2 regions of the Candidatus Thiodiazotropha sp. AKIB8 genome follow, and region 1 is predicted to be linked to the other one. Evidence: predicted binding sites of a transcription regulator. Region 1 holds the regulator's gene; the other holds the start of a gene.
What was found. Region 1 encodes sigma-54, which starts transcription at its own class of promoters, with help from an activator protein. Its sites were predicted from a motif close to TGGCANGNTNCNTGCTT; they were not measured.
Positions count from the first base shown of each region.

Region 1 (15,993 bases):
GCCCTCAGAGATTCCCGGTATTTTTCTTCACCGCTGCTCTGTAGATGTTTCTGCTCAGGAGGACCAATCACTTGAATTTGATTGGGTCGAATCAGATTCAGTGGTCCCACAGGTTGTTGACCGTGGGGCGACTCACTGTCCAACTCTATTGTTTTTTCATCACCATCACCATTCCAGCTCAGTGAAAGTTCGCTGGCAAATTCGTCGAAAAGATCGCGAATGGTGTAGTTGGTGGGCATTAAACTGACGTTATCGCCGCTTCTCGCTGCCGGATTAACTGAAACAGTTGCTGCGTTGTTTCCGCTTCACGCAGTGCCGAGCAGAATGGAGGGTCATCAAACATCCTGGCCAATTTTGCCAGTAGTTGCAGATGGGCTTCAGTTGCCTCCTCAGGAACCAGCATGGCAAAGGCAAGATCCACCGGTTGGCTGTCGATCGCATCAAAATCGACCCCTGAAGGCAGCTGAATAAATGCTGCGGTGGATTGTGTTATCTGTGACATTCGCGCATGGGGTAGCGCTATTCCTTTGCCCAGTCCGGTGCTGCCTAAACGTTCACGCTCAAGCAATGCATCAAACACAGTATCCTGTGTGAGACCAGGAGCAGAATTGGCCAATCTTTGGCCAAGCTGCTCCAGGACACGTTTTTTACTGGCTGCCTCCACACTGCAGCCGATCCGTTCCTCAAGCAGAAATCCGTCGGGAAACATGGAGACCTCGCCAGTTTTATCTATTCTGAACTACTGCTACTTACAGCGTACTTCGCGCCACTACCGGCACGGTGACTCTGCATCTTTTCTTTATGCTTTATGACTTGCCTATCCAGCTTATCGGTAAGCCCATCAATGGCCGCATACATATCTTCCTGTACTGCATCAGCGAATACGCTGGCACCGTTCACTTGCATGGTGGCCTCTGCCTTTTGCCTCAGCTTCTCTACGCTCAAGATGACATGTACATTGATTACATTATCAAAATGCCTCTCAAGACGTTCGAACTTATTATCTACATAGCTTTTCAAGGCATCGGTAACTTCCACATGATGACCGGTAACGCTTATCTGCATAATTTTCTCCTGTCTTAGATGAGTTGGCTCATCACTCTAACTGAGGCGGTGAAGTAACGCCGGGGCATTTTTACAGCAACTCATTCATGAATCCACTTTTATCTGAAACCGCTCCGGTTCAGTAAGCATATCAAGCATGATATGATAGCCACTCCGATAATTCACTTCACCTACATCAGTCGCTTACGCTCGTTCGATGGTGGGATACTCATCGACTCGCGGTATTTTGCCACCGTTCGGCGGGCCACTTTTATACCCTGTTCCGACAATATGGCGGCGATTTTGTTATCGCTGAGAGGTTTGTTTGTATTCTCTGCAGCAATCAATTTTTTTATCAGCGCACGTATAGCAGTGGAGGAGCACTCACCCCCTGCACTTGTGTTCACATGGCTGGAGAAGAAATATTTAAACTCCAGCGTACCCCTGGGGGTATGCATATACTTCTGGGTTGTCACCCTGGATATGGTCGACTCGTGCATCTCCAGAGCCTCAGCGATATCCCGTAAAACCAGTGGCTTCATAGCCTCTTCGCCATGTTCAAAAAAGCCCCGCTGATATTCAACAATCTTACTCGCCACACGCAGAATAGTCTCATTTCGACTCATCAGGCTTTTGATGAACCAACGCGCTTCCTGCAGGTGGTTTTTCAGGAAAGTATTGTCATCACTCTGATCCGCACGCTTGATCAGACTGGCATAGTCGTTGTTTACCCTTAGTTTAGGCGTAACCTCACCATTTAGCTCCACAACCCAGCGATTATTGCGCTTGCTGACGAATACATCAGGAATCACATACTGAGGCTCGCTTTTGGCGATCGCTGTGCCAGGGTGAGGATTGAGCGTCCTGATCAACTGCATGATAGCCATCAGGTCGTCCTGATCAACCTTCATTCGTCGCATGATCTGATTCTGATCCTGCGCAGAGAGCAAGTTGAAATGGTCGCGACAGAGTCTGATCGCCAAATCCAAATAGGGTGTTTTTTCAGGAAGTTGCCGAAGTTGAATTAGAAGGCAGTCCTGAGCACCCTGAGCACCAACCCCCGGAGGGTCGAAAGCCTGGATACGATGAAGTACTGCCTCTACATCCTCCAGAGTCATCTCCTCATCATTCAGGGAAACCAGGATCTCCTGGAGATCACCTTTGAAATATCCATCCTCATCAATACTGTCGATGAGGTTAGTGGCAATCAGAACATCCTGCTCAGTGAATGGGGTCAGTGTCATCTGCCAGACCAGGTGGTCATGCAAAGTGATCGCGCCACTGCGCTGAACCAGATAGTCATTGTCTGCAGATTCACTACCACTGCTCGATGGGGGAAGATAACTGTCGTATACGTCAGCCCATTCACTATCAACGGGCAGGTCTTCTGTGATCTGGCTACTGTCGGTCTGAATTTCCCGCTCGTTGTTGATATCGTTGGAGCTCAAAGACTCTTTATTGTCTGAACTCTGATCAGAGCTCTCTTGACTAGCTTCTTCTTTTTGAGTCTGCTGACTAAACTCCTCTTCACCCTCCAGCATGGGGTTTGTTTCAAGAACCTCCTGCACCTCCTGACTCAGGTCGAGCGCAGACAATTGCAACAGGCGTATTGCCTGCTGCAACTGAGGTGTCATTGTTAAATGTTGTCCGAGCCGGAGCTGTAGAGCCTGCTTCATAGCAGAGATATCTTTAAACCTGGTATGTTATTTGTATGTCTTTATATTCATTCTAGCTAATAAATGCCGTTCACGGAATAATTCTTGGTATTTGTTTCGTTTGAATATAATTCTGCCTCATACTTTAACCTTCATTTTGTCAGCTGACGAGTAGTCATCATCTCTACTCTTAAATCACATAATCCATGAAAAAACATAAACATAGCCTTACATAGTAAAATTTTCGCCCAGATAAACACTACGTACCTCCTGGTTATCGAGGATCTCCTCGGTGGTTCCTTCCGCCAATACCTTACCAGTATTAATGATGTAGGCTCTATCACAAATATCAAGAGTCTCTCTAACATTATGGTCGGTAATCAACACCCCAATCTTTAATTCTCTAAGATGTTGAATGATTCTTTTAATATCGATAACCGCAATTGGGTCGACACCTGCAAATGGCTCATCCAATAAAATGAATGCGGGCTCCATTGAAAGCGCACGGGCAATCTCCAGGCGGCGTCGCTCTCCACCTGAGAGGCTCATAGCCATACTCTCTCTCAAATGTTCGATACCGAACTCTTCCAAAAGCCGGTCACAATGCGCTCTTCTTGCTTGCGCGTCCAGATCCTTTCGATTTTCAAGTATCGCCAATATATTCTGCGCAGTATTGAGCCGCCTGAAAACAGAGGGCTCCTGGGCCAGATAACCAATACCCATGCTGGCGCGCTTATGCATTGCAAGATCAGTAAGCTCCTCTCCATCCAGGTAGATTCTACCCTGATCAGCCTGAACAAGGCCCACGATCATGTAGAAACTGGTGGTCTTTCCGGCACCATTTGGCCCTAACAGCCCAACAACCTCACCGCTATTCAGATTGAGCGAAACACCATCGACCACTTTACGCTTATGGTACTGCTTCTCAAGTGCATCAGCCCGCAACTGGCTCACGGTGCATCGCTCTTGGTCTGGGGTTCAATTACGACTTGAACCCGCTCTTTACCCTGAGCACTGCTACCCGCCTTCACCTGGGCACTGGTTCGATTGTAAACAATCCGGTCATTTCGAAAACTGTTACCGCCCTGCTCAAGCAGAGCATTGTCAATCAATACCATTTCATCACGATCAACATGAATTTCCATCCTTCGCGCCTGACCATGCACCTCTACCCCATCGACTTCCGGCAGCTGACTGAATCTAGTCGGTTCACCTTCACTGATGATCCGCTCCGTCTTTCCCTGCCGACGATGAACCCAGAGGCGCTCAGCCCACAACTTCATACTACCCTGGGTAATCGTCACATTCCCCTCATAGAGGCTGATACCTGTCGACTCATCAATGGCTAGACTGTCCGCCTCAAGCTGCATTGGCTGATCCCGATCACTCTCCAAGGCCATAATCGGCATTGCGCCAAAACAGACAAGGCCATATACCAGGATTGACAGAATGCCCTTACTCGAACTCATAGTAGCCTCGTACCTGATGTAATAACTTCAAGCGAGATGGCTCAGTCAGCCATGCCTGCATGCCGACTGCTGATATTCGCTGCTGACCACTCTGAATTTCGACCGCCTCAGCCGTTGATGCATATGAGTCTTTTGATTTAAAAGTCAGATCTTCGGTCTCAATCAGATAAGGTGCGAAATCACCCTTTCCTTCACGCTCGATGATCACTCTGCCCGGAAGATAGAGTGTCTCTTGCTGATGGTCTGCCACACCCTGTTCTGCCTGCATCCTCCATGGCGGCGTATCGGCTCGGAAACGCCATACCACTGGCTTTAACAGCTCGGTAATACCACGCTTCTCATAATGTAACATTTTAGGGGTTTGTAATGTTTGCAGAAGCTCCCCATCCTCATTGTACTGTTTTACGCGTAGGTCCACGGCATAGGAATCAGGGATATCCCTAGCTACCTGTCGTTTCTGCATCTCAGGGCGCGTCAGTTCATTCACCCACCAGGCTAAACTCAGCACCAGGGCGAGCATCAAGGAGAGACCAAGCAGGCGTCTGTTCAAGCTAGACTTCCCACATATCCATAATCAACTGCGAACTCATGCTTCAAAGATAGTGATCCAAACTGGCTTGCAAGGTTCCTTGCGCTTCCATGATCATCTCACAAACATCCCTGCCAGCCCCATGTCCACCGCCATGAGGCGTTTGCCAGTGGGCGTGTTGAACCACAAAGGGGTGCGCATCCTGAACGGCGATGGCAAGCCCGACTCGACGCATGATAGGAAGATCCACAACATCATCCCCGACGTAAGCGACCTGCTCATCAGTAAGCCCCAGTTTATCTCTCAACTCTTCATACGCTGGAAGCTTCTCGAGTTTGCCCTGATAGACATGCTCAATACCCAGGTTTTCCATGCGCAACCTCACCACTTCAGAGGTCCGGCCAGTGATAATGCCAATCACCACACCGGTGAATTGCAACATTTTCATCCCATGTCCATCTCTGGAATTAAAGGACTTGTACTCTTGACCATCATCACCGAAAAAAAGAGCGCCATCCGTCAATACCCCATCAACATCAAATATCAAGAGTTTGACTGCTTTTGCTTTATTATAAATATCCTGCATTTTGCCCCCCTGTCTAGTATTTCATATCGTTTGACAATGTTACCGTGACGCTAAATGGCTAGCCGCAAGGCATGACACCCCCTTTCCAAGGCGCGTAACAACACGGGTCGCCGGGTAGCGTCTTGTCCGAGAGGAGGCCTGCTCAGGCCTCTAAAACTGTCGACCAATTGAAACACGACACTACATAACACCAGCTCTAAGTAGGTCGTGCATGTTGAATGCGCCAATCAGACGCTGCTCCTCATCCACCACCAGCAGGCCGTTTATTTTATTTTCATCCATCAACTGTAACGCCTCAGCCGCCAACATTTCTGGCGGAACCCGTTTGCAATCCCTTGTCATCACCTCTTCAACACTGATTTTGTGTATATCGATCGGCTGGTTGAGCGTACGCCTTAGATCGCCATCCGTATAGACACCGGCAAGACGCCCCTCGTGATCAACAACCGCTGTCATGCCCAGCCCCTTCACAGACATCACCTCCAACGCCTGGTGAAGCGTAGCCTCAAGCATCACCGATGGCAGGGCCTCTCCACTATGCATGATATCTCGAACATGCAGCAACAGACGTCTACCCAGCGACCCACCAGGATGGGACAAAGCAAAATCCTTGGCAGTAAAACCTCGCGCTTGCAGCAGAGCCACCGCCAAAGCATCGCCCATCACCAGTGCGGCAGTAGTACTGGAGGTCGGCGCCAGCCCCAGGGGACAGGCCTCTTTATCAACACTGACATCGATATGAACCTCAGACTCTCTTGCCAAGGTCGAATGAGGCTTTCCTGTCATCGCGATCAACGGCACACCCAATCGCTTCAGCAGGGGAAGTATTACCAGTAACTCTCCTGTCTCCCCGGAATTTGATAACGCCAAAACCACATCATCGGCTGTGATCATGCCCAAATCCCCATGACTGGCTTCACCAGGATGGACAAAAAATGCCGGGCTACCCGTACTGGCAAGGGTTGCTGCCAGTTTGTTACCGATATGACCAGATTTTCCCATACCGATCACGACAATACGGCCACGACAATTAAGCAGATAGTGGCAAGCCTGGGCAAACCCTCCATCCAACCTTGGAATCAACGCTGAGACCGCCGCAGCCTCGGTTTCAATTACCGCCTGGCCCAACTCGATCATTTGGGTCATTTCTTGCTGTGAGGGTGGTGTGGGTTTCTTCATCCGAACAGTATGTCTTGTTTAGTGAGCCATCACAAAATGCCGGCCTGTCTGGGGACAAACCCGCCATGAGAGGAGATAACCTGTTTAAATATCATGATTTTTCTTGTAATTACGATCCACTTCCAGCAAATCCACGTTATGCTCAATGAGTAACTAAAGAGTAAAACAGCCAGGCCTGGTAACCGACGAAACAGAGCAACAACCCCAAACCTTCAATACGATTAATACGGCCCTGTTTACCAAATCCATAGCCCATTAAAAACAGGAACAACGTCAAGGCGAACATTACCGGAAGATCCCGGTTCAGCAAATCCGGCGAAAAAGCACCCGGCGCGACCAAACCAGGAATACTCAATACAGCCAGCATATTATATAGGTTTGAACCAATGACATTGCCGATAGCAATATCGTCCTCTCCCTTCAGTGCGCTGGTAATGCTTGCCGCCAGTTCGGGCAGACTGGTGCCGATGGCAACAATAGTCAATCCAATCACCACATCGCTGACGCCGAGCGCCACAGCTATATTGGTCGCACCCCACACCAATATCCGGGAACTGATCAGTAGAAATACCAAACCACCGATCAGAAGAAACAACGCCTTTTTTGTTGGTACATCGTGCGGAATCTCTGCATCGTACTCCCCGGCTATGGGGTCTGCTTCTCCTGTTTTTGCAGTGTAGATCATCCAGCCGAACACAGAGATCAGCAACAGGATCAGGATCGATCCATCCACCTGACTTAAATTGCCATCCCACATCAACACTATGCAAATCACCGTAACAGCAAGCAGAATTGGATATTCGCGCTTAAGTACACTGGAGTGAACAGAGAGAGGGATAACGAGTGCAGTAACACCAAGAATCAGACCGATATTGGCAATATTGGAACCAACCGCATTACCGATCGCCAAACCCGGATTGCCGTTTACCGACGCCATAAGGGAAACCAGAACCTCAGGCGCAGAGGTACCAAACCCTACAACCGTCAGGCCGATCAGCATGGGGGAGACGCCAAGATTGTCCGCCAATGCGGCGGCACCGCTGATAAAGCGATCCGCACTCCATACTAAAACCACCAGACCAATAAGTATCGAGAAACTATGCAGCAACATTAAAATTATATTTTTTAGCGAGTTAAATAAACACTGTCACCTGATCTATATCTACTTGAAGATCACCAGGACAGTCGCAGCTTTGTAGCGCTGACACCATATTATTAGGTGATGCGCTAAGAGAATAGTCAAAGGGTTGAGATGATAGCAGAAAGCCAGAGGAAAACACTTGACAATCATATCGGAATATTAGATGATTCTTACATACTGATACTCAGATGTACCAGTTTTCCTCCTTTGGTGGTATATATTCAAGCGCAACATCTCCTGTTGCGCTTTTTTTTTGCTTGGCGACTCGATTTCCAGGATTATCCGCCCAACTACCCTCTGGGAGTGAAATAGTCCTTGTGCCATCCCAGGGGTTCATGTATTATCCGCCGTCTTTTTCGAGGCACAATAGTTCTCCATTGGAGCGACATCGGATGACTACATTAAGCGCAAAACCGGCTGAAGTTCGCCGCAATTGGTACCTTGTGGATGCAACAGACAAGACCCTTGGTCGTCTGTCCACTGAAATTGCACGACGTCTGCGTGGCAAGCACAAACCGGAATATACTCCGCATGTAGATACCGGCGACTATATCGTCGTTGTCAATGCAGAGAAAGTCCGTGTTACCGGTAATAAAATGACAGACAAGATGTACCACCACCACACTGGTTACATCGGTAATATGAAATCCATCAGCTTGGACAAATTGCTTCAGAAGGCACCAGAACGTGCAATCGAGCATGCAGTCAAGGGCATGATGCCGAAAAACCCGTTAGGACGCTCTATGTTTAAAAAGCTGCGTGTCTTTGCTGGTTCCGAGCATACCCACCAGGCTCAGCAACCTCAGCCCCTGGACATCTAAAGGCAAGAGTTTAAGACCATGGCAGATACCCATATCACTACCGGACGCCGTAAAAGTTCCACTGCTCGAGTCTTCATGACTACTGGCAACGGAAACATTACCGTCAACAACCGCCCTCTCGACGAGTACTTCGGTCGCGAAACTGCCCGCATGGTAGTTCGCCAACCGCTGGAAACTACAGGGACTGTCGACAAAGTTGACATCAAAGTCACTGTCAGAGGTGGTGGCACCACTGGTCAGGCTGGCGCCATCCGTCACGGTATCTCCCGTGCACTGGACGCCTATGACGAGTCACTGCACAGCACACTGCGTAGATCAGGATTCCTGACCCGTGACGCCCGTGCTGTTGAGCGTAAGAAAGTCGGACTTCACAAAGCCCGTAAGCGCCCTCAATTCTCCAAGCGCTAAGTCTGGCTTGCGTTGCAGGCGGAGACGCCTGGCACCAAGTCTGCAACTGGGGATTCGTCTAATGGCAGGACAACGGACTCTGACTCCGTATGTGGAGGTTCGAATCCTCCATCCCCAGCCAACAACTATTTAAGCCCACCCTGTGTGGGCTTTTTTATTTTCTCTACAAAGCTGCCCGGATGGAGGATTTGAACCGATAAGAGGTTCGATGGAAGAGCGAAGCGATGACGAGCAGCTTCAGCTGACCCCGCAGGGGCGAGGCCGTTAGGCCGAGTAATCCTCCATCCCCAGCCAACAACTATTTAAGCTCACCTCAATAGATGTAGAGAGCCCCTGAGTATGGGCTGGAGGTGTCCTCCATATCATCGCTTTTGCCTGAATTTTCGTCGGGTGCACCGACAACCAATGTCCTCCCATCATGAGAGATACTCAGGCTTGCGCCAAATCTATCGTTTACCATCCGGCAAAACAGGAAACATACCGGCTCTTCCCATCCTGGAGAGGTATCCGGTGCCTTCACATAGGCCTTTTGAATCCATGAAGAGAGGGGGTTTTCCCGGGTAAACTGATATACAGCCCCAGGTTGAGATAGTGCACTGTCATCAGCCTGATCCCCATTCACCCCACGAGCAACAGAGCCCTCATATTGGGCACCAACTGCTACAGACATCCCGTCCCCTGATATCGCAACCTGGTGACCAAAATAGTCATCACTTCCAGTATTGGAAGCCTTAAAATATTCTGACTCAATCCACTGGGAGTTAATACGCTCAAACAGGTAGGCCGCACCTGAATATTCAGCACTATTATCAGATCCATCACTTCCGATCCCGGTTGAGGATGAATCCTCCCCCCAAGCGCCCACAACCATCAGATTGCCATCATCACTAATTGACAGACTGTGACCAAAACGATCCCCGGCTTCACTATTTGAGGATTTGATGTAGGCCTGCTGGGTCCAGCTCTCTCCATCCAATACGAACAGATAGACAGCACCTGACTGAGCTGCACTATTGTCAGACTCACCATCAACACCCATTGACGATGAAGCTTCATAGTGAGCCCCTACAGCCAGGGTTACCCCATCACCGGAAAGTTGTACGGCGCTGCCAAAATAGTCACCTTCCTCGCCGTTTGATGATTCGAGAATAGCCCGCTGTTGCCAGACATCTTCCCCTCCCTCGAATACATAGACCTTTTCAGCTGCCCCCACACTGAGTCGATTGCCACTTGCAGAAAGGGATAGTGCCTGACCAAAAACTTCGCTGGCTGAGCTATCTGATGCCTTGAGATAGGCCAGTTGACCCCAGATGTCAGCATTGCGGGTAAACAGATAGACAGCCCCAGCACTTTGGGCACTGTTATCCTGCTGATCGCCATCCACGCCTGTTGCTGCAGAACTCTCACCAGGGGCACCAACCGCAAGTGTGTTGCCATCGTAAGAGAGTGATACTGCTCTCCCGAAGTCGTCATCCCTATCAGTGTTTGATGCCTTGATATAGGCCTGACGCTGCCATCCACCATCAATGCGAGCAAACAGATAGACTGCGCCAGCACTCATTTTATAGTCTGGAGTGAAGCTCCACTCGCCATCGATACCTGTAGCCGGTGAGATATCACCTGGCGCACCAACCGCCAGTGTCAACCCATCCCCTGAAACTGCAACAGAAGTTCCAAAATAGTCTTCCCAACTGGTTTCATAGCCTTTCAGATATCCAATCGTGTCGAGCATCAATGAGCTGATAGTGATAGATTCAGAATCGACACATTGACCAGCCTCGTTGCAGGCCTGTATCAAATAGGAAGTATTGAGCCAATCTTCCAAGTGCACCGAAATCTCTTCGTCAACCTGGGTTGATGTGAGATCCGAGCCTTGCTGGTTAAAGCCTGAAATCCCGTCCGGGTTCTTCAGCAGCCGATAGTGGTTGGCACCCACATCATCCCAGAAGAATCGAAGTAGTTTGGTATTTTCCGCTGAAACAGTGAGGCTGAGCGCCTGAACAGTGCAGTTGATTTGAACATTCGTTATTTCGGCTCCCGAGAGGGTACCAGTGCCGTTATTGACGGTGCAGGTTTGCCCAGATGGTTGGCTGGCGATGGTTACCTCATAGGCCGCACCGTCATCCAGCTCAATGGCAAATGAAAAACGGCCGTCACCAGCGACAGGAAGGGTATCCCCCCCGTTGATTTGAAGCACGAGGCCATCAGCTGTCAGACCAGTGACCTCACCACCAACTCGATAGGAGTTTTCACTACTGCCACCACAAGCGCTCAACAGCAATAGCAGATTCAATATAAATCCAGAACGAACCACTATCCCTGAAAACACTTCCATTAAATCTTCCTTTTCACTCTATCGAGTCATCCTATAACAAAGCGCTTAGGGGTGAACTATATTTTGTTACCGTTTAATTAACATCTCAAATGCTGCCCCTACCTCACAATTGTGAACATTACCCTTAAACAGAATTTAATTCCTAATACATTGACCCAGATCAACGTATTCCGCTAAGACATTCAATAGATTCCAAATTGGTGGCTTGGTAACGAACCACCAGCAACTCTTGGAAAAAGAGCACACTTAAATCTTGGAGGGATTCTATCGATCACTAACTCACCAACCTGCACTCTAAACCCGAATACTGCCCCTATTGAGCCGAATCAGCGGCTTCACATCCATCAGTAGCAGAATTTGGGTGAGTCGCACCTCAACATCAGAAATGGATAAGGAGAGGGTCATGCGTCGAAAAATCACCGCATCAGTGATGCAACTACTCGCTATCCTGGGACTGGTCGCAGTCGCAGGAACAACTCATGCCGCAATTATCGACTTCAGTTCGGGAACGTTCCTCGACAGGTCACCAGGTACCGGAGTCGACTACTATTCTCAGGATGGCTATATCGTCGAGATTGCAAACCCAGCGCACAACACAGACATGACAGTCTGCCCGAATAGATGGTGTTTCGATAATATTTGGGGTGTCCCCGCAGAAACAACCTTTATTACCCGCGCCGATGGAGGGGCATTTGATCTCACCAGCTTACAGATCTTTGCTAATACAGCTTCTGGAGTGAACTTCAGTGCTGATAGCGGCGCCTTCCTGAACTCCACTGATTTCGGAACCATCAGTTTCGATACCGCGTTTCAAGATATCACACTGCTGAGGATGGACATTCCTTGTGGATTTGCGACAAGTTGCGGCATAACCCTCGACAATATCGATGTTAGCCCAGTCCCCATCCCTGCTGCTGTCTGGCTCTTTGGTAGCGGGCTTTTGGGATTAATTGGTTTCAGGCATAAGAGAGAGGCAGATCAGGCTTGACTGCCCAGATAGGGCTGCTCATCAGCAGCCCTGTCGAAAGGCATCACGACTGCTTCGTTTTCAGCCGACTCACTTCGCCACATACTCCGCCACTGGCGGATGGTAAATCATCTGCAGCGTAACGCCATCTGGATCAAAACAGTAGAAACTCCTGGCACCATCCCGATGGGTGCGAGGAGAAGTGCGCATCTTCACACCCTGCTCAGTCAGAAAATCATACCATTCGTCAACGCTCTCTGGGCTACTGAGCATAAAGCCTATGTGGTCGAGACGCTGGGCAGCTTCATCAAATGTCTCAACGGCTATCTTATGCAGCGCCAGATTGTCCGGCCCGGAAGTCAGATATAGATTATCAGGGTCTGGTCGCCACTCAATTTGCATACCCAGCAATTCAACATAGAAGTGCTCGCTGCTGGCCATATCCCTGACATTCAGCGCAACGTGGCGCATGCCAATGTGACTTTCAGGTCTTTTCATGAATAACCTCATTCACGGCCTGCTCCCAGATCTCCTGACCACAGGCACGCTGAACCACCAGAGGCAGAGCAACAGGTCCATGAGAGAGGAGCTGCTCATGCAAGGTCAGTGGGGATGAACCAGGATTTGCCTGAATATACTGATTGGACAGGTGCTCAAGCAGATCAGCGCCCAGCAGGGCCATAAAGGCATCTGTAGGTCGTCTGGAGATGGCAGTCAGGCTGACTTCCGCCCAGCAGGGAATATCTGATAATGGTTTCAATCGCTCAAGTGCCTGGCGACTGTCTATTTGACCAGAGTGAAATTCGAGATCGACAGAGGCCTGTTCCGCCAGCGCCAACCTTCTCTGATTGAGCAGTGTACGATCCTGCTCATCGAAATAATCATTTGCTTCCAAAAGACGGCTCATATAGTGGGCCCAGCCCCGTTTGAAAGCGGCTGATGGATTGATCTGACGCACTAGGCTATGTGCCGGTACGCCCCCAGCCCAGGCCAGATAGTGACGCCCTGCCCAACTGCCATAGAGGTTGCGCATTCGAATCGCTGACCGGCTCTCGCCTCCCCCAACCTGCTGATCATGGGGAATCAAGAGCACCCCCCCCTGCTCGGTGCGCAGATAACTGCCACAGTCCGGCTGCCTGAAACAGCTATCGGTGACACGAAACTCAAGTGGCTGTTCTGAATCGGGCAACAGCTGCTGCTGCTGCAGAAAGTCCCGTAATATTTTTGCTTCTTCGCGATAGGCCTTTATTCGATCATTTCCGCTGAGAATTTCGCCTCTATCCTCTCTCAGGTCAGTGACGCTTAAACCTTGTGATTCCAGGGACTGGTAGGTCTCTTGAAGTCGTTTACGCGCAAAACCTAGTGCTTGCTTAACCTCAAGATCGATCTGATCGCGGTTGCGCAGCAACCAGCCCAGCAGTGCCTCTCCACAGTCTGCCGTTCCTGATGCAACCGGGGCCAGCTCTTTGACAAGGCTCTTCCTGTAATCCCCAACGGCTTCTGCAGCCTTGCTGGCCAGGGTCTGTAATCTGCCCTGGTCGGCACAACACTCCCGGGTTTGCGGTAGATCCCGTCCCAGCCTTTTTAGCCAGGGTTCGCCCTTTTCAGCTGTCTCCAGGGCGTCGGCCAACCAGAGTGTCGATACCACCCCAGGCAGCTCTGACAATCGACCCCGGGCATCACGCAGATAGTTCGGGGTAAGCTCCAACACCCCCATCAACGCCTCACAGAGACGATCTGGTTGGCGCACGATCAACTCCTGAAGTTGATTCAAGGGAAGATATCTGGCCGGGTCGCGGTAACGCCAATCCTGCTCCAGCAGCATCCGATGTTCAACAAATGCCGCCCCATAGATCAGCTGTAGATCGAGCTGTCGATCTGCATCCAACTGTTCCGAATCAAGCTCTTTGAGGCTAACCAGCAGGTTACTGATCAGGTTCGCCAAAGCGCCATTGTCATCATCACCATCGGCATTGAGTCGACCTTCGTATCCAGAAACTGAGGCAAAAACTGCAGCCAAAGGATGAAAGCGGAACCAGGCGCGATAGTAATCGGCAACCAGTTCGTCGAATACACCGGCATCATTGCTCATTGATAATCTCATAGTCATGGGTGATTTTAGCTGTAGCGCCCAGCATTATAGAGGCAGAGCAGTATTTTTCTGCACTCAATGAGATCGCACGGGAGACATGTTTTTCACTCAGCTCCCGGCCGCTAACAACAAAGTGGGCATGAATGGCTGTAAAGACCTTCGGATCCTCTTCAGACCGCTGAGCCTCAAGCTCAACAACACACCCTGTCACTTGCTGGCGGGACTTTCTCAGCATTGAGAGTACATCAAACTCAGTACACCCGCCCATACCCAGGAGTAACATCTCCATTGGTCTGACGCCCAGATTTCTACCGCCATGTTCAGGTGGGCCATCCATAATCACCCCATGACCACTACCAGCTTCCCCCATCATGGTGGCTGCCTCCACCCATACGACCCGTGCTTTCATTGTTAACTCCAATTTGTTCATCTTTCAGGTCTGACACAAAATTCAGAAATAAACGATAAACATGAATTACGTTGAATTTATGACTTGTTGTTTTTTGTTACACTATATATAGGCGAGTCTACAGAAGGCTGTAAATTCGACAAGTTGAAACAGTTGCTTGACTTGATCCTACGCTTTAACTGAACATGGCTTCAAACCAAAGCAAGGGCTCAGATTTGCAACCATGAAGATCATCGAGAGCTGCCCTGGGGCAGAATGCTATATTGCTCTGCAAGCTGATCTCTTAAATAAACAACCTTAATTCAGAGTCCGAAGATCATGACGATCATACAACCGCCACCGCAGGAACCAGAATATCTACAACGATTCCTGTCATTTTGTCATCGCCGACGCTACCCAAAAAACACCGAGATCATACATATTGGCGACCCGGCAGATATACTCTACTACATCACGGAAGGCTCGGTGGCTGTCTACATCGAAGATGAAGATGGTCGGGAAATCATCCTTACCTACCTGAATAAAGGCCAGTTCGTGGGAGAGATGGGTCTCTTCGTCCCCGAGCCGAAACGCAGTGTTATGGTGCGTACTCGTGCCTCCTGCCAGATTGCAGAAATAAGCTATCAACGCCTGGAACAGCTCTTCACCCATGACCTGAAGGACTTCTCCAAGGATATTCTCTACGCCATGGGGGCTCAGTTATCCCAGCGTCTTAACCAGACAAGCAACAAGGTAGGACATCTGGCCTTTTTTGATGTCACAGGGCGTATTGCCCGCACCCTGCTTGATCTGTGTAAGGAACCTGACGCGATGACCCATCCGGACGGCATGCAGATCCGCATCACCAGACAGGAGATCGGACGCATCGTAGGCTGTTCCAGGGAGATGGCAGGCAGAGTACTGAAAAACCTTGAGGAGCAGGGTCTGATCAGCGTTAAGGGTAAAACCATCGTGGTGTTTGGCACCCGCTGACCGCTCTCCAATCGCGTAGGGTGCGGCCCAGCCGCACCTTTCAGGCTCAAGAGAGAATCTCTACCGACCCCATTGAGTTGGCAGCTTCATAGCCTCAGCTTATATCACCGTTATGCCAAGTGTCCGTTCATTGCAGCAAGCCTGGCAGCTATCTCCACCCTCCTGAAAGGAAGGTGGCAGGGGTTATCATCCCCCCATCTCCAACACCTTCTGGTAACGGGGGCAGTTGGTCAAATGGTCATTGACCATTCCCACCGATTGCATGAAAGCGTAACAGATCGTGGTGCCGACAAAACGGAACCCCTTGCGTTTCAGTTCCTTGCTCAGAGCATCAGAGGTCGAGGTGCTGGCTGGCACCTGCTCAAGCTTGCGCCAACTGTTCTGCA
Region 1 covers NZ_JBSYOO010000016.1:22,182-38,174, forward strand. Annotated here, with positions in the region: gene hprK (HPr(Ser) kinase/phosphatase) at 1-239, opposite strand, end outside; gene ptsN (PTS IIA-like nitrogen regulatory protein PtsN) at 239-709, opposite strand; gene hpf (ribosome hibernation-promoting factor, HPF/YfiA family) at 730-1,065, opposite strand; gene AC4IFB_RS03020 (RNA polymerase factor sigma-54) at 1,236-2,720, opposite strand; gene lptB (LPS export ABC transporter ATP-binding protein) at 2,928-3,653, opposite strand; gene lptA (lipopolysaccharide transport periplasmic protein LptA) at 3,650-4,168, opposite strand; gene lptC (LPS export ABC transporter periplasmic protein LptC) at 4,155-4,718, opposite strand; gene kdsC (3-deoxy-manno-octulosonate-8-phosphatase KdsC) at 4,762-5,283, opposite strand; gene AC4IFB_RS03045 (KpsF/GutQ family sugar-phosphate isomerase) at 5,464-6,429, opposite strand; gene AC4IFB_RS03050 (calcium/sodium antiporter) at 6,605-7,573, opposite strand; gene rplM (50S ribosomal protein L13) at 7,996-8,424, shown strand; gene rpsI (30S ribosomal protein S9) at 8,443-8,832, shown strand; tRNA gene AC4IFB_RS03065 (tRNA-Gln) at 8,880-8,953, shown strand; RNA gene AC4IFB_RS03070 (RtT sRNA) at 8,998-9,126, shown strand; gene AC4IFB_RS03075 (hypothetical protein) at 9,146-11,167, opposite strand; gene AC4IFB_RS03080 (hypothetical protein) at 11,571-12,155, shown strand; gene AC4IFB_RS03085 (VOC family protein) at 12,225-12,632, opposite strand; gene AC4IFB_RS03090 (DUF885 family protein) at 12,619-14,226, opposite strand; gene AC4IFB_RS03095 (OsmC family protein) at 14,216-14,635, opposite strand; gene crp (cAMP-activated global transcriptional regulator CRP) at 14,954-15,607, shown strand; gene AC4IFB_RS03105 (DNA-3-methyladenine glycosylase I) at 15,794-15,993, opposite strand, start outside.

Region 2 (15,993 bases), on a different contig from region 1:
CCCTTTGTCAGAAATCCCATTGCACCAACTTCATGAAGCCTTGATGGAAACGGATCATCATCCAGTACAGTGAGCGCGATAACCTTCAGATCGGATTTAACGCGAAGAACCCTACGGGTTGCCTCAATGCCCCCCATACCTGGCATATTCACATCCATCAGCACAACGTCCGGTGTAGATTTTCTCACCAGTTCAATTGCTTCTTCACCTGTGGAGGCTTCTCCGACAACTTCTATCTCTTCAGCCTTATCGAGAATCCCCTTAACTCCGGTTCTGATCAACTCATGATCATCAACCAGTAAAACTTTTATCATATTTGCATCTCTGCAGATCCCTCTAACCTTAGCGAAAAGATCCAGGCAACTACTCTGAAGCAGTCCCCAAACCTAAACTCGGTGGTAATCATTAGCGCTAATTTACCGCAAATGAGTAGTAACAGCGAGTACTATAGGTTGTTAAATGTAGTCCCTTGAAAGCTTCAATATCTGACCAGTAAGTCAATCATCCGACCTTAGACATGGGAAATTCTCCCCTCATGTCACGATTTTCCATTCGGAAGATATGACCCTGCTCAGCACAATAACGAAGCCATTTAGAAAGAAAAAGATTAATTTTCCAACGCTGCTCAAGCGTTGGGTTCTCTCCCCATCGATGTAGTGGCAGACTCGATTGTCGTATATCAATCACATCGACCTGCTTTGAATCGTGGTAGACCCTAAGCATCGCGTCAGGATCTGGATAGTCACCTACCACATGGGTAAAGTAGTAGGTCAAGTGTACCAGGGAGGTGTAAGGCGTCTGCTCAACCACGTCGAGGTAGAGGTCCATACTGTCTCCCAATCTCGACCGATATTCACCTACCTGATCTTGAAGATCAGGGGCCATTCGCAATAGCAATGAGTAGTTCTCTTCGCTGAGATCCAGGACACGGCCCATTGTCGGTCGCAGAGAGAGCAACCTTTTCATTTTCCATGGGTAGTCAGAGGATCTCATGGCAACTCCTGTTGTCAGCCAAAGCTACCGCGAATTGGAGTAGACACCTCTATTTCCCGGCTAAACCGACACAAAACTTGGGAGTACAACAGAGTTCAGGCGTTTTCGCCGTTTTGTTGTTCAGCCTCAATTTGAGCTCTGACCTCATTCATATCCAGCTCACCCGCTTTACCGAGAAGTTCCCGAAAACTTGATTCAGGGAGCGCTCCAGGCTGAGAAAAGATAATGATATTGTCACGAAAGATCATCAGAGTCGGGATGGATCGAACCTGAAAGTGCATTGCCAGATCCTGCTCTTCTTCAGTGTTCACCTTACCGAACACAATATTCGGGTGATCTTCAGATACGCTCTCATACGTCGGAGCGAAAGAGCGGCATGGACCGCACCAAGGCGCCCAAAAATCTATAATTACAAATTCATTGTCGGTTACGGTCGATTCAAAATTATCTTTAGTTAATTCTACTACAGCCACGTGGTAGCCCCTTACTGGAAGTTGAGATGAAACAGATGTTATCAGAATAGAGCGTTCAATGCCTGCCGAATTCCTTGGACGATGTAATGTATATATGGCACCTATCAACGTCAGCGGAAGTCTTCAGCTGCAAGGCGCATCTCTCAGTGAATGGCGCGCCCTTTACAAGATAGACAACACTGAATATAGCGGCCACTCATCGCACCGAAAAGGAGGCAACTACCAATCACAGGTAGATCTGCAAACATGGAATCCAGGAATAAAAAAAGGGCTGCAATCTGTTGCAGCCCTTTATCAGAATCAGGTGACTCTATCGACTTAACCTAAGCCTTGAAAAATCTGATCTCGGATCTCGTCTACTCCACCTACTCCATTGATTTTTATATATTTGCAGCTACCAGCATCAGCTTCTTTACTGTAAAAGGCAACCAGTGGTTCTGTCTGGTCATGATAGACTTTGAGACGTGCTTTCACTGTCTCCTCCTGGTCGTCATCACGCTGAATCAGCTCCTCACCGGTTTCGTCATCCTTACCCTCCACTTTGGGTGGATTAAAGACAACATGGTAGGTACGACCAGATGCAAGGTGAACACGGCGCCCGGACATGCGTTTAATGATCTCTTCGTCAGGCACATCGATCTCAACCACGGCATCTATAGGAACCCCAGCTTCTTTGAGTGAATCAGCCTGGGGGATCGTGCGAGGAAAACCATCAAAGAGATAACCGTTTTTACAGTCATCCTGAGTAATTCGCTCTTTCACCATTCCCATGATTATGTCATCTGAGACCAAGCCACCTTCATCCATGATCTTTTTTGCGGCAACACCGAGTTCTGATCCTGACTTGACATGAGCTCTCAACATATCACCGGTTGAAATCTGTGGGATTTTATATTTTTCTTTAATGTAATTCGCCTGAGTGCCCTTACCTGCACCTGGTCCGCCCAATAGAATGACGCGCATTATGAATCTCCTTCGGTTGTTATGAGTATATTCGGATTTTCACCCGCTGATGAAACAATTCTGTTAATTCAGCCTAACCTGAATCTTACCCTGGAGTTTGCCATGCCCTGCAAGCAGGGGCCAGTTGAGGCTATCAATAGGCGGATACAGGCCACTTATGAACATGAGCGGGCAGATCACCCGACATAGACAATATGATAGAATCAGTATCAGAAGATGGAATTTAGTTATTGTTTTATAGATAAATTAGTTTATTCATAACATACCAATCTGAATCGAGCCAAAAAGCTGATATCTCATTATCAGGGCTTCTCGGCTCGAATCCAGATTGGTACAACAAAACAGTGATCGTTTCCTATCAAAGTTTTTTTATTCGCTAATGCGGCATTAATTGCCTGCCAGCTTCAGCATCAGACTGTTGAGTCTTCTCACAAATGATGCCGGATCATCCAGTTGCCCACCTTCAGCCAGCTGAGCCTGATCGAACAGAACCTTGGTCAGATCCCCGAAACGCTCTTCATCTGATTCAGCTTCAAGCCTTTCCACCAGTGGGTGTGATGAGTTGATCTCCATAATCGGCATTGTCTGGGGCGCATCCTGTCCTACAGATTTCAGAACTCTGGCAAGGTTAGCACTCATATCATGCTCTTCAACCACCAGACAGGAGGGAGAATCAGTTAAACGCTGACTGACCCGTATCTCCTTAACTGAATCCTTCAGGATCTCCTGCATTCTTTCAAGTAAAGCCTTATGCTCTTCACTCTCCTTTTCCTGGCTCTCCTGCTCCTCTTTATCTTCCAGATCACCCAGATCCAACGCACCTTTTGCAACAGATTGGAGGGTCTTGCCATCAAATTCAGTGAGACTGGTTACCAACCACTCATCAACCCGATCGGAAAGCAGCAATACTTCGATCTCTTTTTTCTTCAGAACTTCCAGGTGAGGACTGAAACGAGCTGCCGCTGGGGTTTCCGCAGTGATGTAGTAGATTTTTTCCTGGCCCTCACGCATGCGTGAGATGTAGTCAGCCAATGATACGGTCTGTTCATCCTTTTCATTGTGTGTGGAAGCAAATCGCAGCAATCCGGCAATTTTCTCTTTGTTGCTGAAATCTTCAGCCGGCCCCTCTTTCAATACCTTGCCGAACTGATCCCAGAAGACTTGATACTTCTCCTGATCATTTTCAGCCAGTTTCTCTAATGCACCGAGAATGCGTTTAACATTGGCTTGGCGAATGGTGTCGATCTTGCGGTTATGCTGCAGAATCTCACGGGAGACGTTGAGCGGCAGATCATCAGAATCGACTACGCCTCTGACAAAGCGTAAATAGCGAGGCATCAATTTCTCTGCCTCGTCCATGATGAATACCCGTCGAACAAACAGCTTTACACCATGCTTTTGATCCCTGTCCCACAAATCGAATGGTGCACGATTAGGTACGAAGAGCAGTGCGGTATATTCATTATTCCCTTCTACCCGGTTATGCACGTGTAGTAGTGGATCTTCGAAATCGTGGGAGACATGCTTGTAGAATTCGTTGTACTCCTCATCGGAGATATCGGAGCGATTGCGCATCCATAGGGCGGTACCTGTATTTACTCGTTCGAATTCCGGGGCCTCAGGCTTCTCCTCATCCTCGCCATAGAACTCTTTTTCCATCTCCACAGGGATCGTAATGTGATCTGAAAATTTCGAGATAACGTTACGCAGCCTGAATCCCTCCAGGAACTCTTTTTCATCTTCCCTTAGATGAAGTACAACATCCGTTCCACGACTCAGCTTGTCGATATTCTCAATAGAGTAGGAACCCTCACCTTCTGATACCCACTGCACACCGTGTTCCTGCCCCAGGCCGGCTCTTCGGGTGAGTAGCGTTACTTTTTCCGCAACAATGAATGCAGAATAGAAGCCGACACCGAACTGCCCAATCAATTCGCTGTCCTTGGCCTGATCCCCAGACATCGCTTCAAAGAACTTTCGTGTGCCAGAGCTTGCAATGGTACCGATGGTATCGGTGACATCCTGTCGGCTCATGCCTATGCCATTATCTGAAATGGTCAAGGTGCCGGCATCCTTATCGTAGGTCACCACAACTTTAAGCTCGGGATCATCCTCGAACAGCGCTTCATCGGTGAGCGCTTCAAATCTCAGCTTCTCGGCAGCATCCGAGGCGTTTGAAATCAATTCCCGGAGAAAGATCTCTTTATTGCTGTAGAGTGATCGAATAACAAGATTGAGTACCTGGCTGACTTCTGCCTGAAAATCCAGGGTTTCCTTTTGAGCTTCAACTGACATATTTGAAAACGGCCTCTGTAATCAAGAAGGTAGATTAAGAACACCCCACAAAGAGAACCTGTACCTAGTAGCACAAACGGCCCTTTTCATGGGATTGGAAAATCGTTCTCTAATATGGGATCTTTTATCGGTTTTTCAAGACTGGATGCTCGATCCCTCAGTCAGATCCAGTGCAAATATTCTCAAAACCATTAAAATCTCATTAATAATCCAAGAGTTACACGATTCTCTTCATAAGTGGTCAATTCAGTCTCCCCTTCTCGATCGAGATGGGTGACACTGGTGGATATTGTCGTCTGAGGACCAAGAAGATAGTTGACACCCAGAGAGGCGGACCACTCTTTGTAGTCCTGAAGTTCTTCATCGTGATCTCTCCAGTGGAGTCGGGAGATACCTGAAAACTTACGACTGATTAAACGATAGAGTGAGACCGATGCGGTAGTATCCTCAGTATCCTGAGTGGCGATCTCATAATCTCTCTTGGTAAATCCAGCTCTTAATTCAGCCCGGGTTCTTTGGGTTCTGAATACATAGGAAGCGGTTACCCGGTCAGACTCATAATATTCTGCACTGAGGGTTGAAACCCCAGTTACAGTAACTGGTGGTGGATTATCCAGAACCGCGTCTCTGACGACATTGCCAAACTCATCCTGGCGCTGGAACAAAGAGGGCCGAGTCGCCTCATCACGGGCACTGATGTAGTCCCGCTTATAGTCGATGCGCCACACGGATCGACCGGAAGTGTGCTCAAAATTGAGGTAGTAATCATCGCCAAAGGCTCTTTCACCACCACCCAAGGCAAATCTCGTTCGACTGGTGGGTGTAAAGACTATGCCGACAGACCACAGCTCCCCATCCACATCTTCACCGATAATGAGATCAAAATCTTCATAGCCAGCTGCGAACGCCACTGCCCATCGGCGTGAGATTTGTTGTAAAAACTCACCTCTGAAGATTGAGATCTTGTTCTTGTCGTCGCTGGTTCCTGTGTAATCCTCCAGCGTATGACTCGCTGCAAGCTCCCAGGCATGGGAAGTTGAATAGGTACCACTGCCCAGAATCAGATCAAACTCTTGTGAGGTACTGTCAACCTCATCCTGATCTTCATAATCAACCTTATCAGCCGAATAACGAGCTTCCAGAACACTGACATTGCCGAAGCGGGTTGTGTAGTAGGGGCTGACACCAACTGTGTAGTAATCGATATTTTCAGTCGGCCCCGTCAAACCATCAGGACTGGTGCGACTGGAAGAGATCTGGGTTTGGTCAGAAGTTGCCCAGGCATCAACAAACAGATGATTCTCTACAAGCTCAACATCACCATTGGCACGCAACAGGTGAACAGTCTCATTATCTCTTGTCTCTTCCTTATAGTATCGATATTCGGGAGAGTAGTTGAAATCGAGATTGGCTCTGGCACCCTCGCGAAAGATTGAGACGCTGGGTCTTACACGAGTAACGTACTCACTCTGCTTCTCCTCACTGGTCAGCAGTGCATTATCTGTATAGACCTCATCTAATGCTATTGAGGGGGATACAATCCACTCGCCTGATAGGGAAGCTACGGGAAACGAGAGCAAACTGAACATTGCCAGTGTTTGTAGCTTATGAATTCGGTCAGATTTACGAAATATTACGCAAGACATCCTATCCATCCTGTCTGTATCTGTTTAGATTGAGTCATTTTGTTTCTTTCATCCCTGATTGAGTCAGCATGCACTCTCCGGTCTTACCCCAGGAGCCTGTTGACTTCAGCGGCACGGAATCATCAATGACAGTGATAATGCGGCGTGAATTCTATCATGCTTTGCAGATATAGAAGTTATCTGCCGCACAGATTAAACCCATCATATCTGTAGTCTGACTGTCAGTTGGTAAAAAACCCAAATTCCATATTGACTGACAATTCTAACCCGAATACCCAGCTTGTCGTGTAAATATTACCCATATCCATGAGAGGCCTATTGGCGGAGCCAGAGGAGCAAAGGCCCTTCCCTGCCTGAATAGATGGGCTGCAACCCTGCCGCTGCCGGTTGGCTCAGAAAATTGAGGGCCTTCGTGAAATTCCCGAGCAACGGCTATCTCTACACTTCAACTGACCATAGCAGTTGTGTTTGAATAGTGGTTATCCAAGTAACAAATCCACAAATAGACCGAAATCATGCAAATTAATACTGTGACCACCCAAGCCTTTGACGACCAACGTCCCGGGACATCTGGATTAAGAAAAAAAGTTAGGGTGTTTCAGACCCCGAACTATTTAGAGAATTTTGTTCAAGCCATATTCGATACCCAGGCCGATCTGATTGGTGGCAGCCTGGTTTTGGGTGGGGATGGCCGATTTTACAATCGCGAGGCGATACAAATCATCCTGAAAATGGCGGTAGCCAATGGTATTGCCAAAGTCATTGTTGGGCTGGGAGGTCTGTTGTCGACACCAGCAGCATCTTGTGTCATTCGTAAATATCAGACCAACGGAGGCATCATTCTCTCTGCCAGCCATAATCCCGGCGGCCCGGATGAAGACTTTGGCATCAAGTTCAACACCCCCAATGGTGGGCCAGCCCCTGAATTGGTAACAGAAGCCATATTCGATAGAACAAAATCCATTGATAACTACCGTATTGCTGAGTGCGCCGATATCGATCTGGACAAAGCTGGTGAACAGCGCATCGGTGATACAACTATCCAGATTATTGATTCTGTAAGTGATTATGCCGAGCTGATGGCCAGCCTGTTTGACTTTGAGCGCATTCATCAACTGTTCAATTCTGGTGCATTCACCATGCGCTTCGACGCGATGCACGCAGTAACCGGGCCCTATGCCAAACGTATTCTGGAAGAGTTGCTGGGCGCAGAACCGGGAACGGTAATTAACGGTATCCCAAAAATCGATTTTGGTGCCGGCCATCCAGACCCCAATCTGGTTCATGCCCATGAACTGGTAGAGATGACCGAAGGTCGCAATGGCGCTGATTTCGGTGCAGCTTCAGATGGCGATGGTGACAGAAACATGATCCTGGGACGCGATTTTTTTGTTACGCCCAGTGACAGTCTGGCAGTCATAGCAGCCAATGCCCATTTGATTAAAGGCTATAGCGCTGGCATTAGTGGTGTTGCCCGTTCCATGCCTACCAGTCAAGCAGCTGATCGTGTTGCTGAAAAGCTCGGGCTTGAGTGTTTTGAAACCCCCACTGGCTGGAAATTTTTTGGTAACCTGCTGGATGCAGGAAAGATCACTCTGTGTGGCGAAGAGAGCTTTGGAACAGGCTCCAACCATATCAGAGAAAAAGATGGTTTATGGGCGGTTCTGTTTTGGCTCAATCTACTTGCAGTCAAACAGCAATCTGTAGAGTTGATCGTACGGGATCACTGGCAGACCTATGGCCGGAATTACTACACCAGGTATGATTACGAGGCGATAGAGAAAGATGCCGCAGAGTCACTCATGCAATCCCTGGTTGATAAACTCGACAGCCTGATTGGCGATGAGATTAGTGGCTACCAGGTAGAGTATGCAGACAACTTTTCCTATACCGACCCGGTCGATTCCAGCCGCTCTGAGAATCAAGGAATCCGCATTGGGTTTACCGATGGATCAAGGATTGTCTACCGACTCTCAGGTACCGGCACGGAAGGCGCTACCTTGAGGGTCTATCTTGAAGCATATCAGCCCGATCCAGAAAAGCAGATGGAGAGCACGCAACAGGTCATGAAACCACTTGTGGAGATAGCCTTGGCAGTTGCTGAAATTGAACAACGAACAGGACGAACTGAGCCAACAGTTATCACCTGAAATTTTACTGGACAACTTGCAACTGGATCACTATATATCAGCCATAGTTGAGAATATAATAACTATATTTCAGGTACAATAATCAAACGACATTCAGGGGAGCCCCGCTGTGAATAAGAAACAGGATAAAGTGAGCGAAAAAAAAGTAACGAAGAAAAAAACAACTTCAAAAAAAGCGGCGAAACCAAAAGTCGTTAAGAAAAAAACCACTAAGAAAAAGAGTGTGGCAAAGAAGGCATCTTCGAAAGTGGCAGTGATCAGTCCTCGAGAGCGCTATGAGATGATTGCCACCATGGCTTACTATCGGGCAGAAGCTCGAAATTTCGAGCCGGGCAATGATGTCCAGGACTGGCTCGATTGTGAAAGCACCATAAATGAGTTGCTGAAGAAAAAGTGACTCTCATTTAGATTTGCGCGAAAGCCTTGCGCCCCGTATTCACACTCTATTCTTGTAAATGCGGGGCGCATATAGTCGGTCTATAGCAGTTAAATCTACGAAAAAATATAGGATTCAGGCTGTGCAAATGGGCCTGGATGGGTGTTCACTTCTATTCCTCAATATTTGATCCACCAGTTCGGATTCAGTAAAAGATCTTCTACAGGGATCGCCGTGCAGACAGGGTTGCCAGGACACGCTGATGTGCCCAGACAAGCAGTCCTGCACCGACAATCAAACATGAGCCCAAGTAGAACGGCCATCCCAGCGTATCTTCAAAAAAGAGCAGGCTAATCAGAGCCGCTGCAACGAGCTGCGCATTGAGATAGGGTGAAAGCAGTGAAGCAGACGCCATATGAAATGCTTTCACCAGCAGAAAATGGCCAGCTGCACCTAATGCTCCAGTGGTTAATAAATATAACCACTGAGTGATGGTGGGTTGCTGCCACCAGAGTGGTAGCAGCAAGGTCAATACAATCGCACCGGTGAATGTTGTATGAAACAGTGTGGTTTGTTCACTGTCATGACCTTTCAGTGCTCTGGTCAAGACAAAATAGAAGGCGAGACTAACAGCAGCCAGACAAGCTAACAGCAGTGCAGGATCAGGGTCGCGAAATCCTGGCCTGACAATAAACAGCACACCAATAAAACCACCACCAACAGCAAACCACTCGACTGCACCAACCTTCTCCTTCAAAAACCATCCAGCGAGCAAGGTCACCAGGACGGGTGCAAAAAAGACAATTGAAGTGGCATCCGCCAGTGATATCGTTTGAATGGCGCTATATAGACTCAAAGTCACAGCCATTAAACAGATGGCTCTGAGTAGCTGAGTCCAGGGCCGGTTCGGACGAACAAAAGCAAATCCCTGGCGGTATGAAAAGATTATTCCGACAAATAAAGTGTGGAAAAAATAGCGTGCCCAGACAACCTGAGGCATGGCTAAATCCTGCATCAGCCATTTACCCAAACCATCCATTACTGCCAACAAAATACAGGCGACAACGGTACTGACAATACCCCAGAAGAGGTGATGCACACTCTGGTTGGGTCTATCTGTTGATTGAGACATTCAGTGAGCCTGCAAAACAAGGAAAAAGGTCAGGCGGATTGTATCCCCGCAGGTTATCTATGTCTTCGTAGAATCTAAATTGTCATAGACTATGACTGGAATTAATGGAGAATCCATCAAAAGGGAGTGATTCAAGAGGTGAACACTACTCCCTTCCAGGAGCGGAAGAAGAGGCCGGTTTTGTCTCTATCAGGGGAAGAGCTATGCCCCCCTGATAGAGCACCTCTCTTACCAGATCAGAACTTGATACCAGCTTTCAACCAGACCTCGCGACCCGGTTCATTGACCTGGATCGCTTCAGGGTTGAATGGATCCGCATTTGCCCGATTAACATGATAGGCATAGCTTTTATCCAACAGATTGTCGATGCCAAAGCTGACATCGGCAGAGCTGGTTATCTCATAGCTGCCATAGAGGTCAATTACAGCCCATCCAGGTGTCTCCTGGGCATCTTGACCACTTCCATTCTCCAGATCCGCACGAGTCTGTTTGGCCGACATGCGCACCTTGCTACCGAAATCCAATGACCCTAGTCTATATTCCATACCAAGTGTGGCTTCGAGAGGGGAAATTTGTGCAATAGGACGATCGTCTGTACTGTTTTCTGCACGCACATAGGCGAGACTGGCGGTGGTACTCAGAGAATCGAGAATCTTGTAACCGCCCTGCCATTCGATGCCGTAGAATTCCGCATCCACATTACGATAGATAGTCGCCGTACCATTGGACACCAGAATACCATCCTGACCACGGGCTTTGTCACGCAGGATGTAGTCACTTACATCGTTGTAGAAAACGGAGACATCCGTATCCCATGCATCTCCAGTCCAACGCAGGCCTGCTTCGATCTGGTGATGCTTTTCAGGTTCCAGCTCCGGGTTACCCACCCAACTGCTGTCCATTCCTGTCATCATGTTCCGCGCGAAACTCGCCAGATAACGTTCAGTTGCGTCGGCAGTACGTACACTACGACTCAATCCAGTGTAGAGCGTGCCATCACCTATCTCTCTTTCATACTGTACAAACCCGCCAACATTGTCCTCTGTCTTATTGTCGGATGTATCTGCATAGTAGGCTGCGTAGAGGTTGTTCGGGGTAGGACTGGGACCAAGATCCGGTTTCTCGTCACCCCTGGAAATGGAGGCGTCGACCCGATCATAGCGCAATCCCGCCTTGACTCGATCCAGCGCACTTACCGGCAGCGATAATTCCGCAAAAACACCAGTCTGTTCCAACTCGGCCCCAGGCCACATAATCGACTGCAGCGTGACCGGATCCATGTTAGGCATACCGGAAAAACGATCAGCATCGCGCTCATTATTCTGATAGTCAAAACCGACTGTCAGGGTTGATTCACCCAACATCAGATCCCCCAGCAAGCGACCACCTTTGGTATCTGAGGAGGTTGGTACACTCATGCGCATGGGTGCGGTCAGCTCTCTTAATGAGTAGTTGTCCATAAGATGGTCAACTTCACTGGAGTAGATCTCTGCCTTGATACCTGACAGCGGCCCCAGATTATCACTCTGCTCATACTTCAAACGAATATTGTCAGAATCACTCATTGGCGAGTCCATACCGGCCCCCGCATAGTAGGCATCATCTTCACGGGTGGCTTCAAGATTCAGTTGCAGTACTTTGTTCTGATCCGGGGTATAGCCCAGGATCAGATTGCCGGATTGATTACTAAAAGACGAACGTACTTCGTTACCATCACCATCTTCATAGTTTTCAGCATCTTTGTAACCAATGATGCCCCGTGCATATCCCAGTTCAGTACCGGCTGCCAGATCAACTGAGGCCTCTTTTGTCTGGGAGTTACTTTTATAGCCAACATCTGCACGACCCAGATAGGGTTTGCCTGGCTCGAATTGAGGGACGCTGCGTTCAAATAATACGGTTCCACCACTACCACCGCCGCCATAAATTACTGTTTGAGAGCCCTTGATAACGGTAACGCTGTCATAACTTTCCATCGAGGAGTATGCAGTAGGCGGATCCATGCGGTTTGGACAACCACCATGTATGTAGGCACCATCCATAAGAATATTGAGGCGATTCTGACTCTGACCTCGAATGATTGGATCGATCCCATGCCCCCCCATTCTTGTACCGGAAACACCATTTATATCCCGCAGAAAATCAGCCGCATCTGCGGGAATACCGGAAGAAGTCCCATCCATTGGTGTTGATATCACTGCCGGAGCGGTCTCGCCCTCCCCTTCGACAACAACTTCGTTCAGGCTCTCGGTCTGGTCATCCGCAAGCAGAAGCTGGGCAGATAAAAGAGAACTGATTGCCAATGATAAGGCTGTAGGTCGCATGCATTCACCTCTATGTTTTCTAATATTTCAAACAGTGTTAAATAGCAATATCCACACCAACCAAACAAGTCGCTGTTTCCACAAACAATCTCTGGGTTAGGTTTAGATGAGATGGAAGAAAATAAGGCAAATCACTCAGTCATGTGAGTCATATGCCGTAAAAAAATCAACGAGATTCCAGATAGTCGATCCATCGTTGAGCAAGTTGCTGGGATTTTTCACTCTTAGCCACACTCAAGGCCGACTCAAAAGCCGATCTGGCTGCCTCAGGGCTATCAAGGCGGTAGTGGCTGCTTCCCAGCAATATCCAGTCATCGAAACTTGGCTTGGAAGATAGCTTAATGCCCTGTTCGAGACTGGACCTTGCAGCTTGCCACTGCTCAAGCTCCATCAACAATCGTCCCTTCCTGAGCTGTGGCTTTCCTGACTTATCGATCTCTGTCAATCTTTGAAGCACCTTCAATGCACGCTGCTGATCTCTTGCCAGAAGCCAGGCATCCACCAGTAGATTCAGACTGCTTTTATCCGTTTTGATCTCACCACTCTCAAGTCTGTTCGTCAACAACTCAGCCGCATCCAATGGGCTGTTCAACTGAAGATAGAGCTTGGCCAGACGTATCAAGCCATCTTCATCAACAAGATTCTTCTCTGCCGCCAGGGAAAGAACAGCAACCGCCTTTTGTTCTCGGCCCAGTTGTAGCAGGACATCGGATAATTGCTGCCAATAGAGGGCTTTGCGAGAATACCTTTTCACCATGACTTGCAAAACAGGTACGCTCTGTTTGTACTGTTTTGTTTCAAAATATAGCCCGACCAACATCTGATACCATGACTCACGAGGAGAGTCCGACTGCTTGATGGCAACTTTCAACGGTTTTATCGCCTTACGATAGTGCTTCAATGCATAGTAGAGACTTGCCAACAGAACCCTCGACTCAGGAGATGGTTTTTTGGTCTGTTCAAACCATGCTTGCAGTTGCTTTAGACCCGCTTTATATCGCTCCTCCTGATATAACAGCTGAGCGAGGGTATAGCGTAAATTAAGGGTTACCTGGGATGGCAAAGCGCCTGATTCCACTGCGAACAAAAAATGATCTATTGCCGATTTGTAATCCTTCAGTCCGATACTTAAATAGCCATAGGCCTGCCGAGCCAAAGCTGTCTCATCCGGTTTCTGTTTGACGCGTTCCAGTAGTGCGTCCAATTCGACCTTGGCTTGCTGATACTTCTCATTTCGTATCAGTGCATCAATCATAAACAGGTAGTCGTAGGTATAGCGCTCTGCTCCAGCAGCATCCTTGGGCAGCTCATCAGCGGCGTTCAGAAGAGTGGGCAGAAGCAGTAGACAAAACATGGTCTTCACGAGCCACCCACTGAGATTATATTTTCCTGGATTCATCAATTCAGACGATAGCTAATGGTTTGTGTTGCCGCACGTGAAACCGCTTCACCATCAACCACCTTTGGATGAAACTGCCAACGGCTGATTGCGCGAAGAGCCGACTGTTCAAAGTAACCTGGAGGATCTGATTCGACAACCTCTGCATCACTAACCGATCCATCGGGATTGATGGTGAACCTCAACACCACTTTGCCTTCAATACGTCGCATCAATGCCCGTTGTGGGTATCGAGGGGGAAAGCGCATGCGTGGGACAGGCTCCGCAGCTAAAGTTGTCGGTAACTCAGGTCGTGTACCAATGTAGGGCCCCGAAGCAATACTTAAAGGTATGTTTAAATCGGGGATTTGCCACTGCTCTATATCGGGACGATCAACCGCGATCGGTTTGAGTGGTGTCTCTGGTGTAGCGGGTGGAGGTTCCTGCTTCTCCTCCACAGGTTCAAGCTCATCCTGAGGGGGCGGATCAGGCTGTCGACGCAGGCGAACGAACTCCACTCGCTCCGAGGTGATCGTCTTCTCTACATCAATCGCTTTTTCACGCAGCATCTGATCCAGCAAGAAGAAGAGTGCCAGATTGACTGCCAAAGCGATCACAATTGCAGTAAAAAAACGCATTACTCCTGTTCCATGGATGCCGCGATCGAAACACTCTCTACTCCCGCAAGACGTGATTGATCCAACACCCGGATAACCACACCGGTAGGGGCCTTTCGGTCAGCCATTATAACTACAGCACCCTCCGGGTTTTCAGCATGCAGACGCTCTACATTGGCCCGCACTGCCCGGATATCGACACGACGTTTATCGATCCAGACATCTCCCTCGCCTGTCACACCAATGAGAATCGCTGCCTGCTGTTTTATTGTCGCCGTTGCAGCACTGGGACGATCCACTTCGACGCCGGGCTCTTTGACAAAGGAGGAGGTCACCATAAAAAAGATCAACAGGATAAAAACCATATCGATCAATGGCGTGAGATTGATCGCCAGATCGCCGTTCTCATCATCCACATGCTGATGTCGCATCAGACGCTCCCCTGTGGATGGTGGCTGTAGCTCAGCCTGTGTTGTAGATCGCTTGAGAAGTAGTAGCCAGATAGGGAGGCGACCAAACCGGCCATAGTGGTAATCAATGCTTGTGAAATGCCCCCTGCCATGCCGCGTATATTGCCTGTGCCATGATGCGCTATGACATGAAAAAGCTCGATCATCGCCTCGATGGTTCCAAGCAGGCCAACCATCGGGAGAATCTGCACCAGGGAGATAATGAGTGGCAACCAGGGTAGACAATCATCCTTGACGAGCTTGGAGCCATGCCACCAAAACTGCAGATAGAGATAGACGATCAATGTCCACATAACAAGGGAGAGTAACAAAATCACGATTAAGATCGCCCCGCCCCGCTCGAGTAGACTCAGCGCATCAAGAGGCAGCCGGCTCATCAGCATCTCCATCTCAACTCCCGGAACGGGCCGCAACCAGGGCGGCACTCTGTTGATCCAGTAGACGAATCACCCGATTACTGCGCCCTGCAAGATAGCTATGCAGCAGCACCATGGGTATGGCAACGGCCAAGCCCAGTTCAGTAGTCACCAAAGCTTGTGATATACCACCGGACATCAGTTTGGGATCCCCTGTGCCAAACAGGGTGATGGATTGAAAGGTTTCAATCATACCAGTCACCGTACCAAGGAGACCAAGCAGAGGAGCTACCGCAGCAAATATGGCCAACAGACGTAGCCCCCTTCTAAGGCTTGGAAGTTCCTTGAGAATCGCTTCATCCAAGTATTTTTGAAGGGAATCGGATGAGTTTTGAGACTGCTCCTGATCGATCGTGAGCAAACGTCCAAGGGGGTTGTTATCCATCGGTTCAGCACTATTAAGCTGCTTCTTAACCCTTCGTCCCACAATATAGAGACTGATCAATCGCTCCAGGATAACCAGAGAGCCCAGCAGTCCAAGGAAGAGGATGAAATAGCCGATATAACCACCCTGCTGAATCCGCTCAAGCAGGGTTGGCGAGGCAACCAGCAGTGAGAGGATAGCCCCTCTTGAGGGGTCCACTGCAAGTGTCTGCAAACCACCTCTACTCTGTTCCGCTTGTTTTGCCATCAATTGAAAGCGTGGCGCAGGTTGCCTGCTCAGTTCTACGAAGCGGGCAGTTTCAGGCAGGTACCTCAGATAGCGGCCATTCGAAAGTGCATTAAAGAGACCAATCACAGTTACCTGTTCCTGTTGCTC
Region 2 covers NZ_JBSYOO010000031.1:84,378-100,370, forward strand. Annotated here, with positions in the region: gene AC4IFB_RS09250 (response regulator) at 1-314, opposite strand, end outside; gene AC4IFB_RS09255 (DUF1249 domain-containing protein) at 502-993, opposite strand; gene trxA (thioredoxin) at 1,089-1,466, opposite strand; gene AC4IFB_RS09265 (hypothetical protein) at 1,525-1,788, shown strand; gene adk (adenylate kinase) at 1,785-2,429, opposite strand; gene htpG (molecular chaperone HtpG) at 2,817-4,724, opposite strand; gene AC4IFB_RS09280 (TIGR03016 family PEP-CTERM system-associated outer membrane protein) at 4,916-6,370, opposite strand; gene AC4IFB_RS09285 (alpha-D-glucose phosphate-specific phosphoglucomutase) at 6,886-8,520, shown strand; gene AC4IFB_RS09290 (DUF2934 domain-containing protein) at 8,630-8,917, shown strand; gene AC4IFB_RS09295 (DMT family transporter) at 9,117-10,028, opposite strand; gene AC4IFB_RS09300 (TonB-dependent copper receptor) at 10,265-12,352, opposite strand; gene AC4IFB_RS09305 (tetratricopeptide repeat protein) at 12,519-13,706, opposite strand; gene AC4IFB_RS09310 (energy transducer TonB) at 13,751-14,368, opposite strand; gene AC4IFB_RS09315 (ExbD/TolR family protein) at 14,368-14,778, opposite strand; gene AC4IFB_RS09320 (MotA/TolQ/ExbB proton channel family protein) at 14,778-15,194, opposite strand; gene AC4IFB_RS09325 (MotA/TolQ/ExbB proton channel family protein) at 15,208-15,993, opposite strand, start outside.
Region 2: AC4IFB_RS09300 (TonB-dependent copper receptor) is a predicted target of sigma-54. The motif match lies at 12,395-12,411, and genes of this name have one in related genera.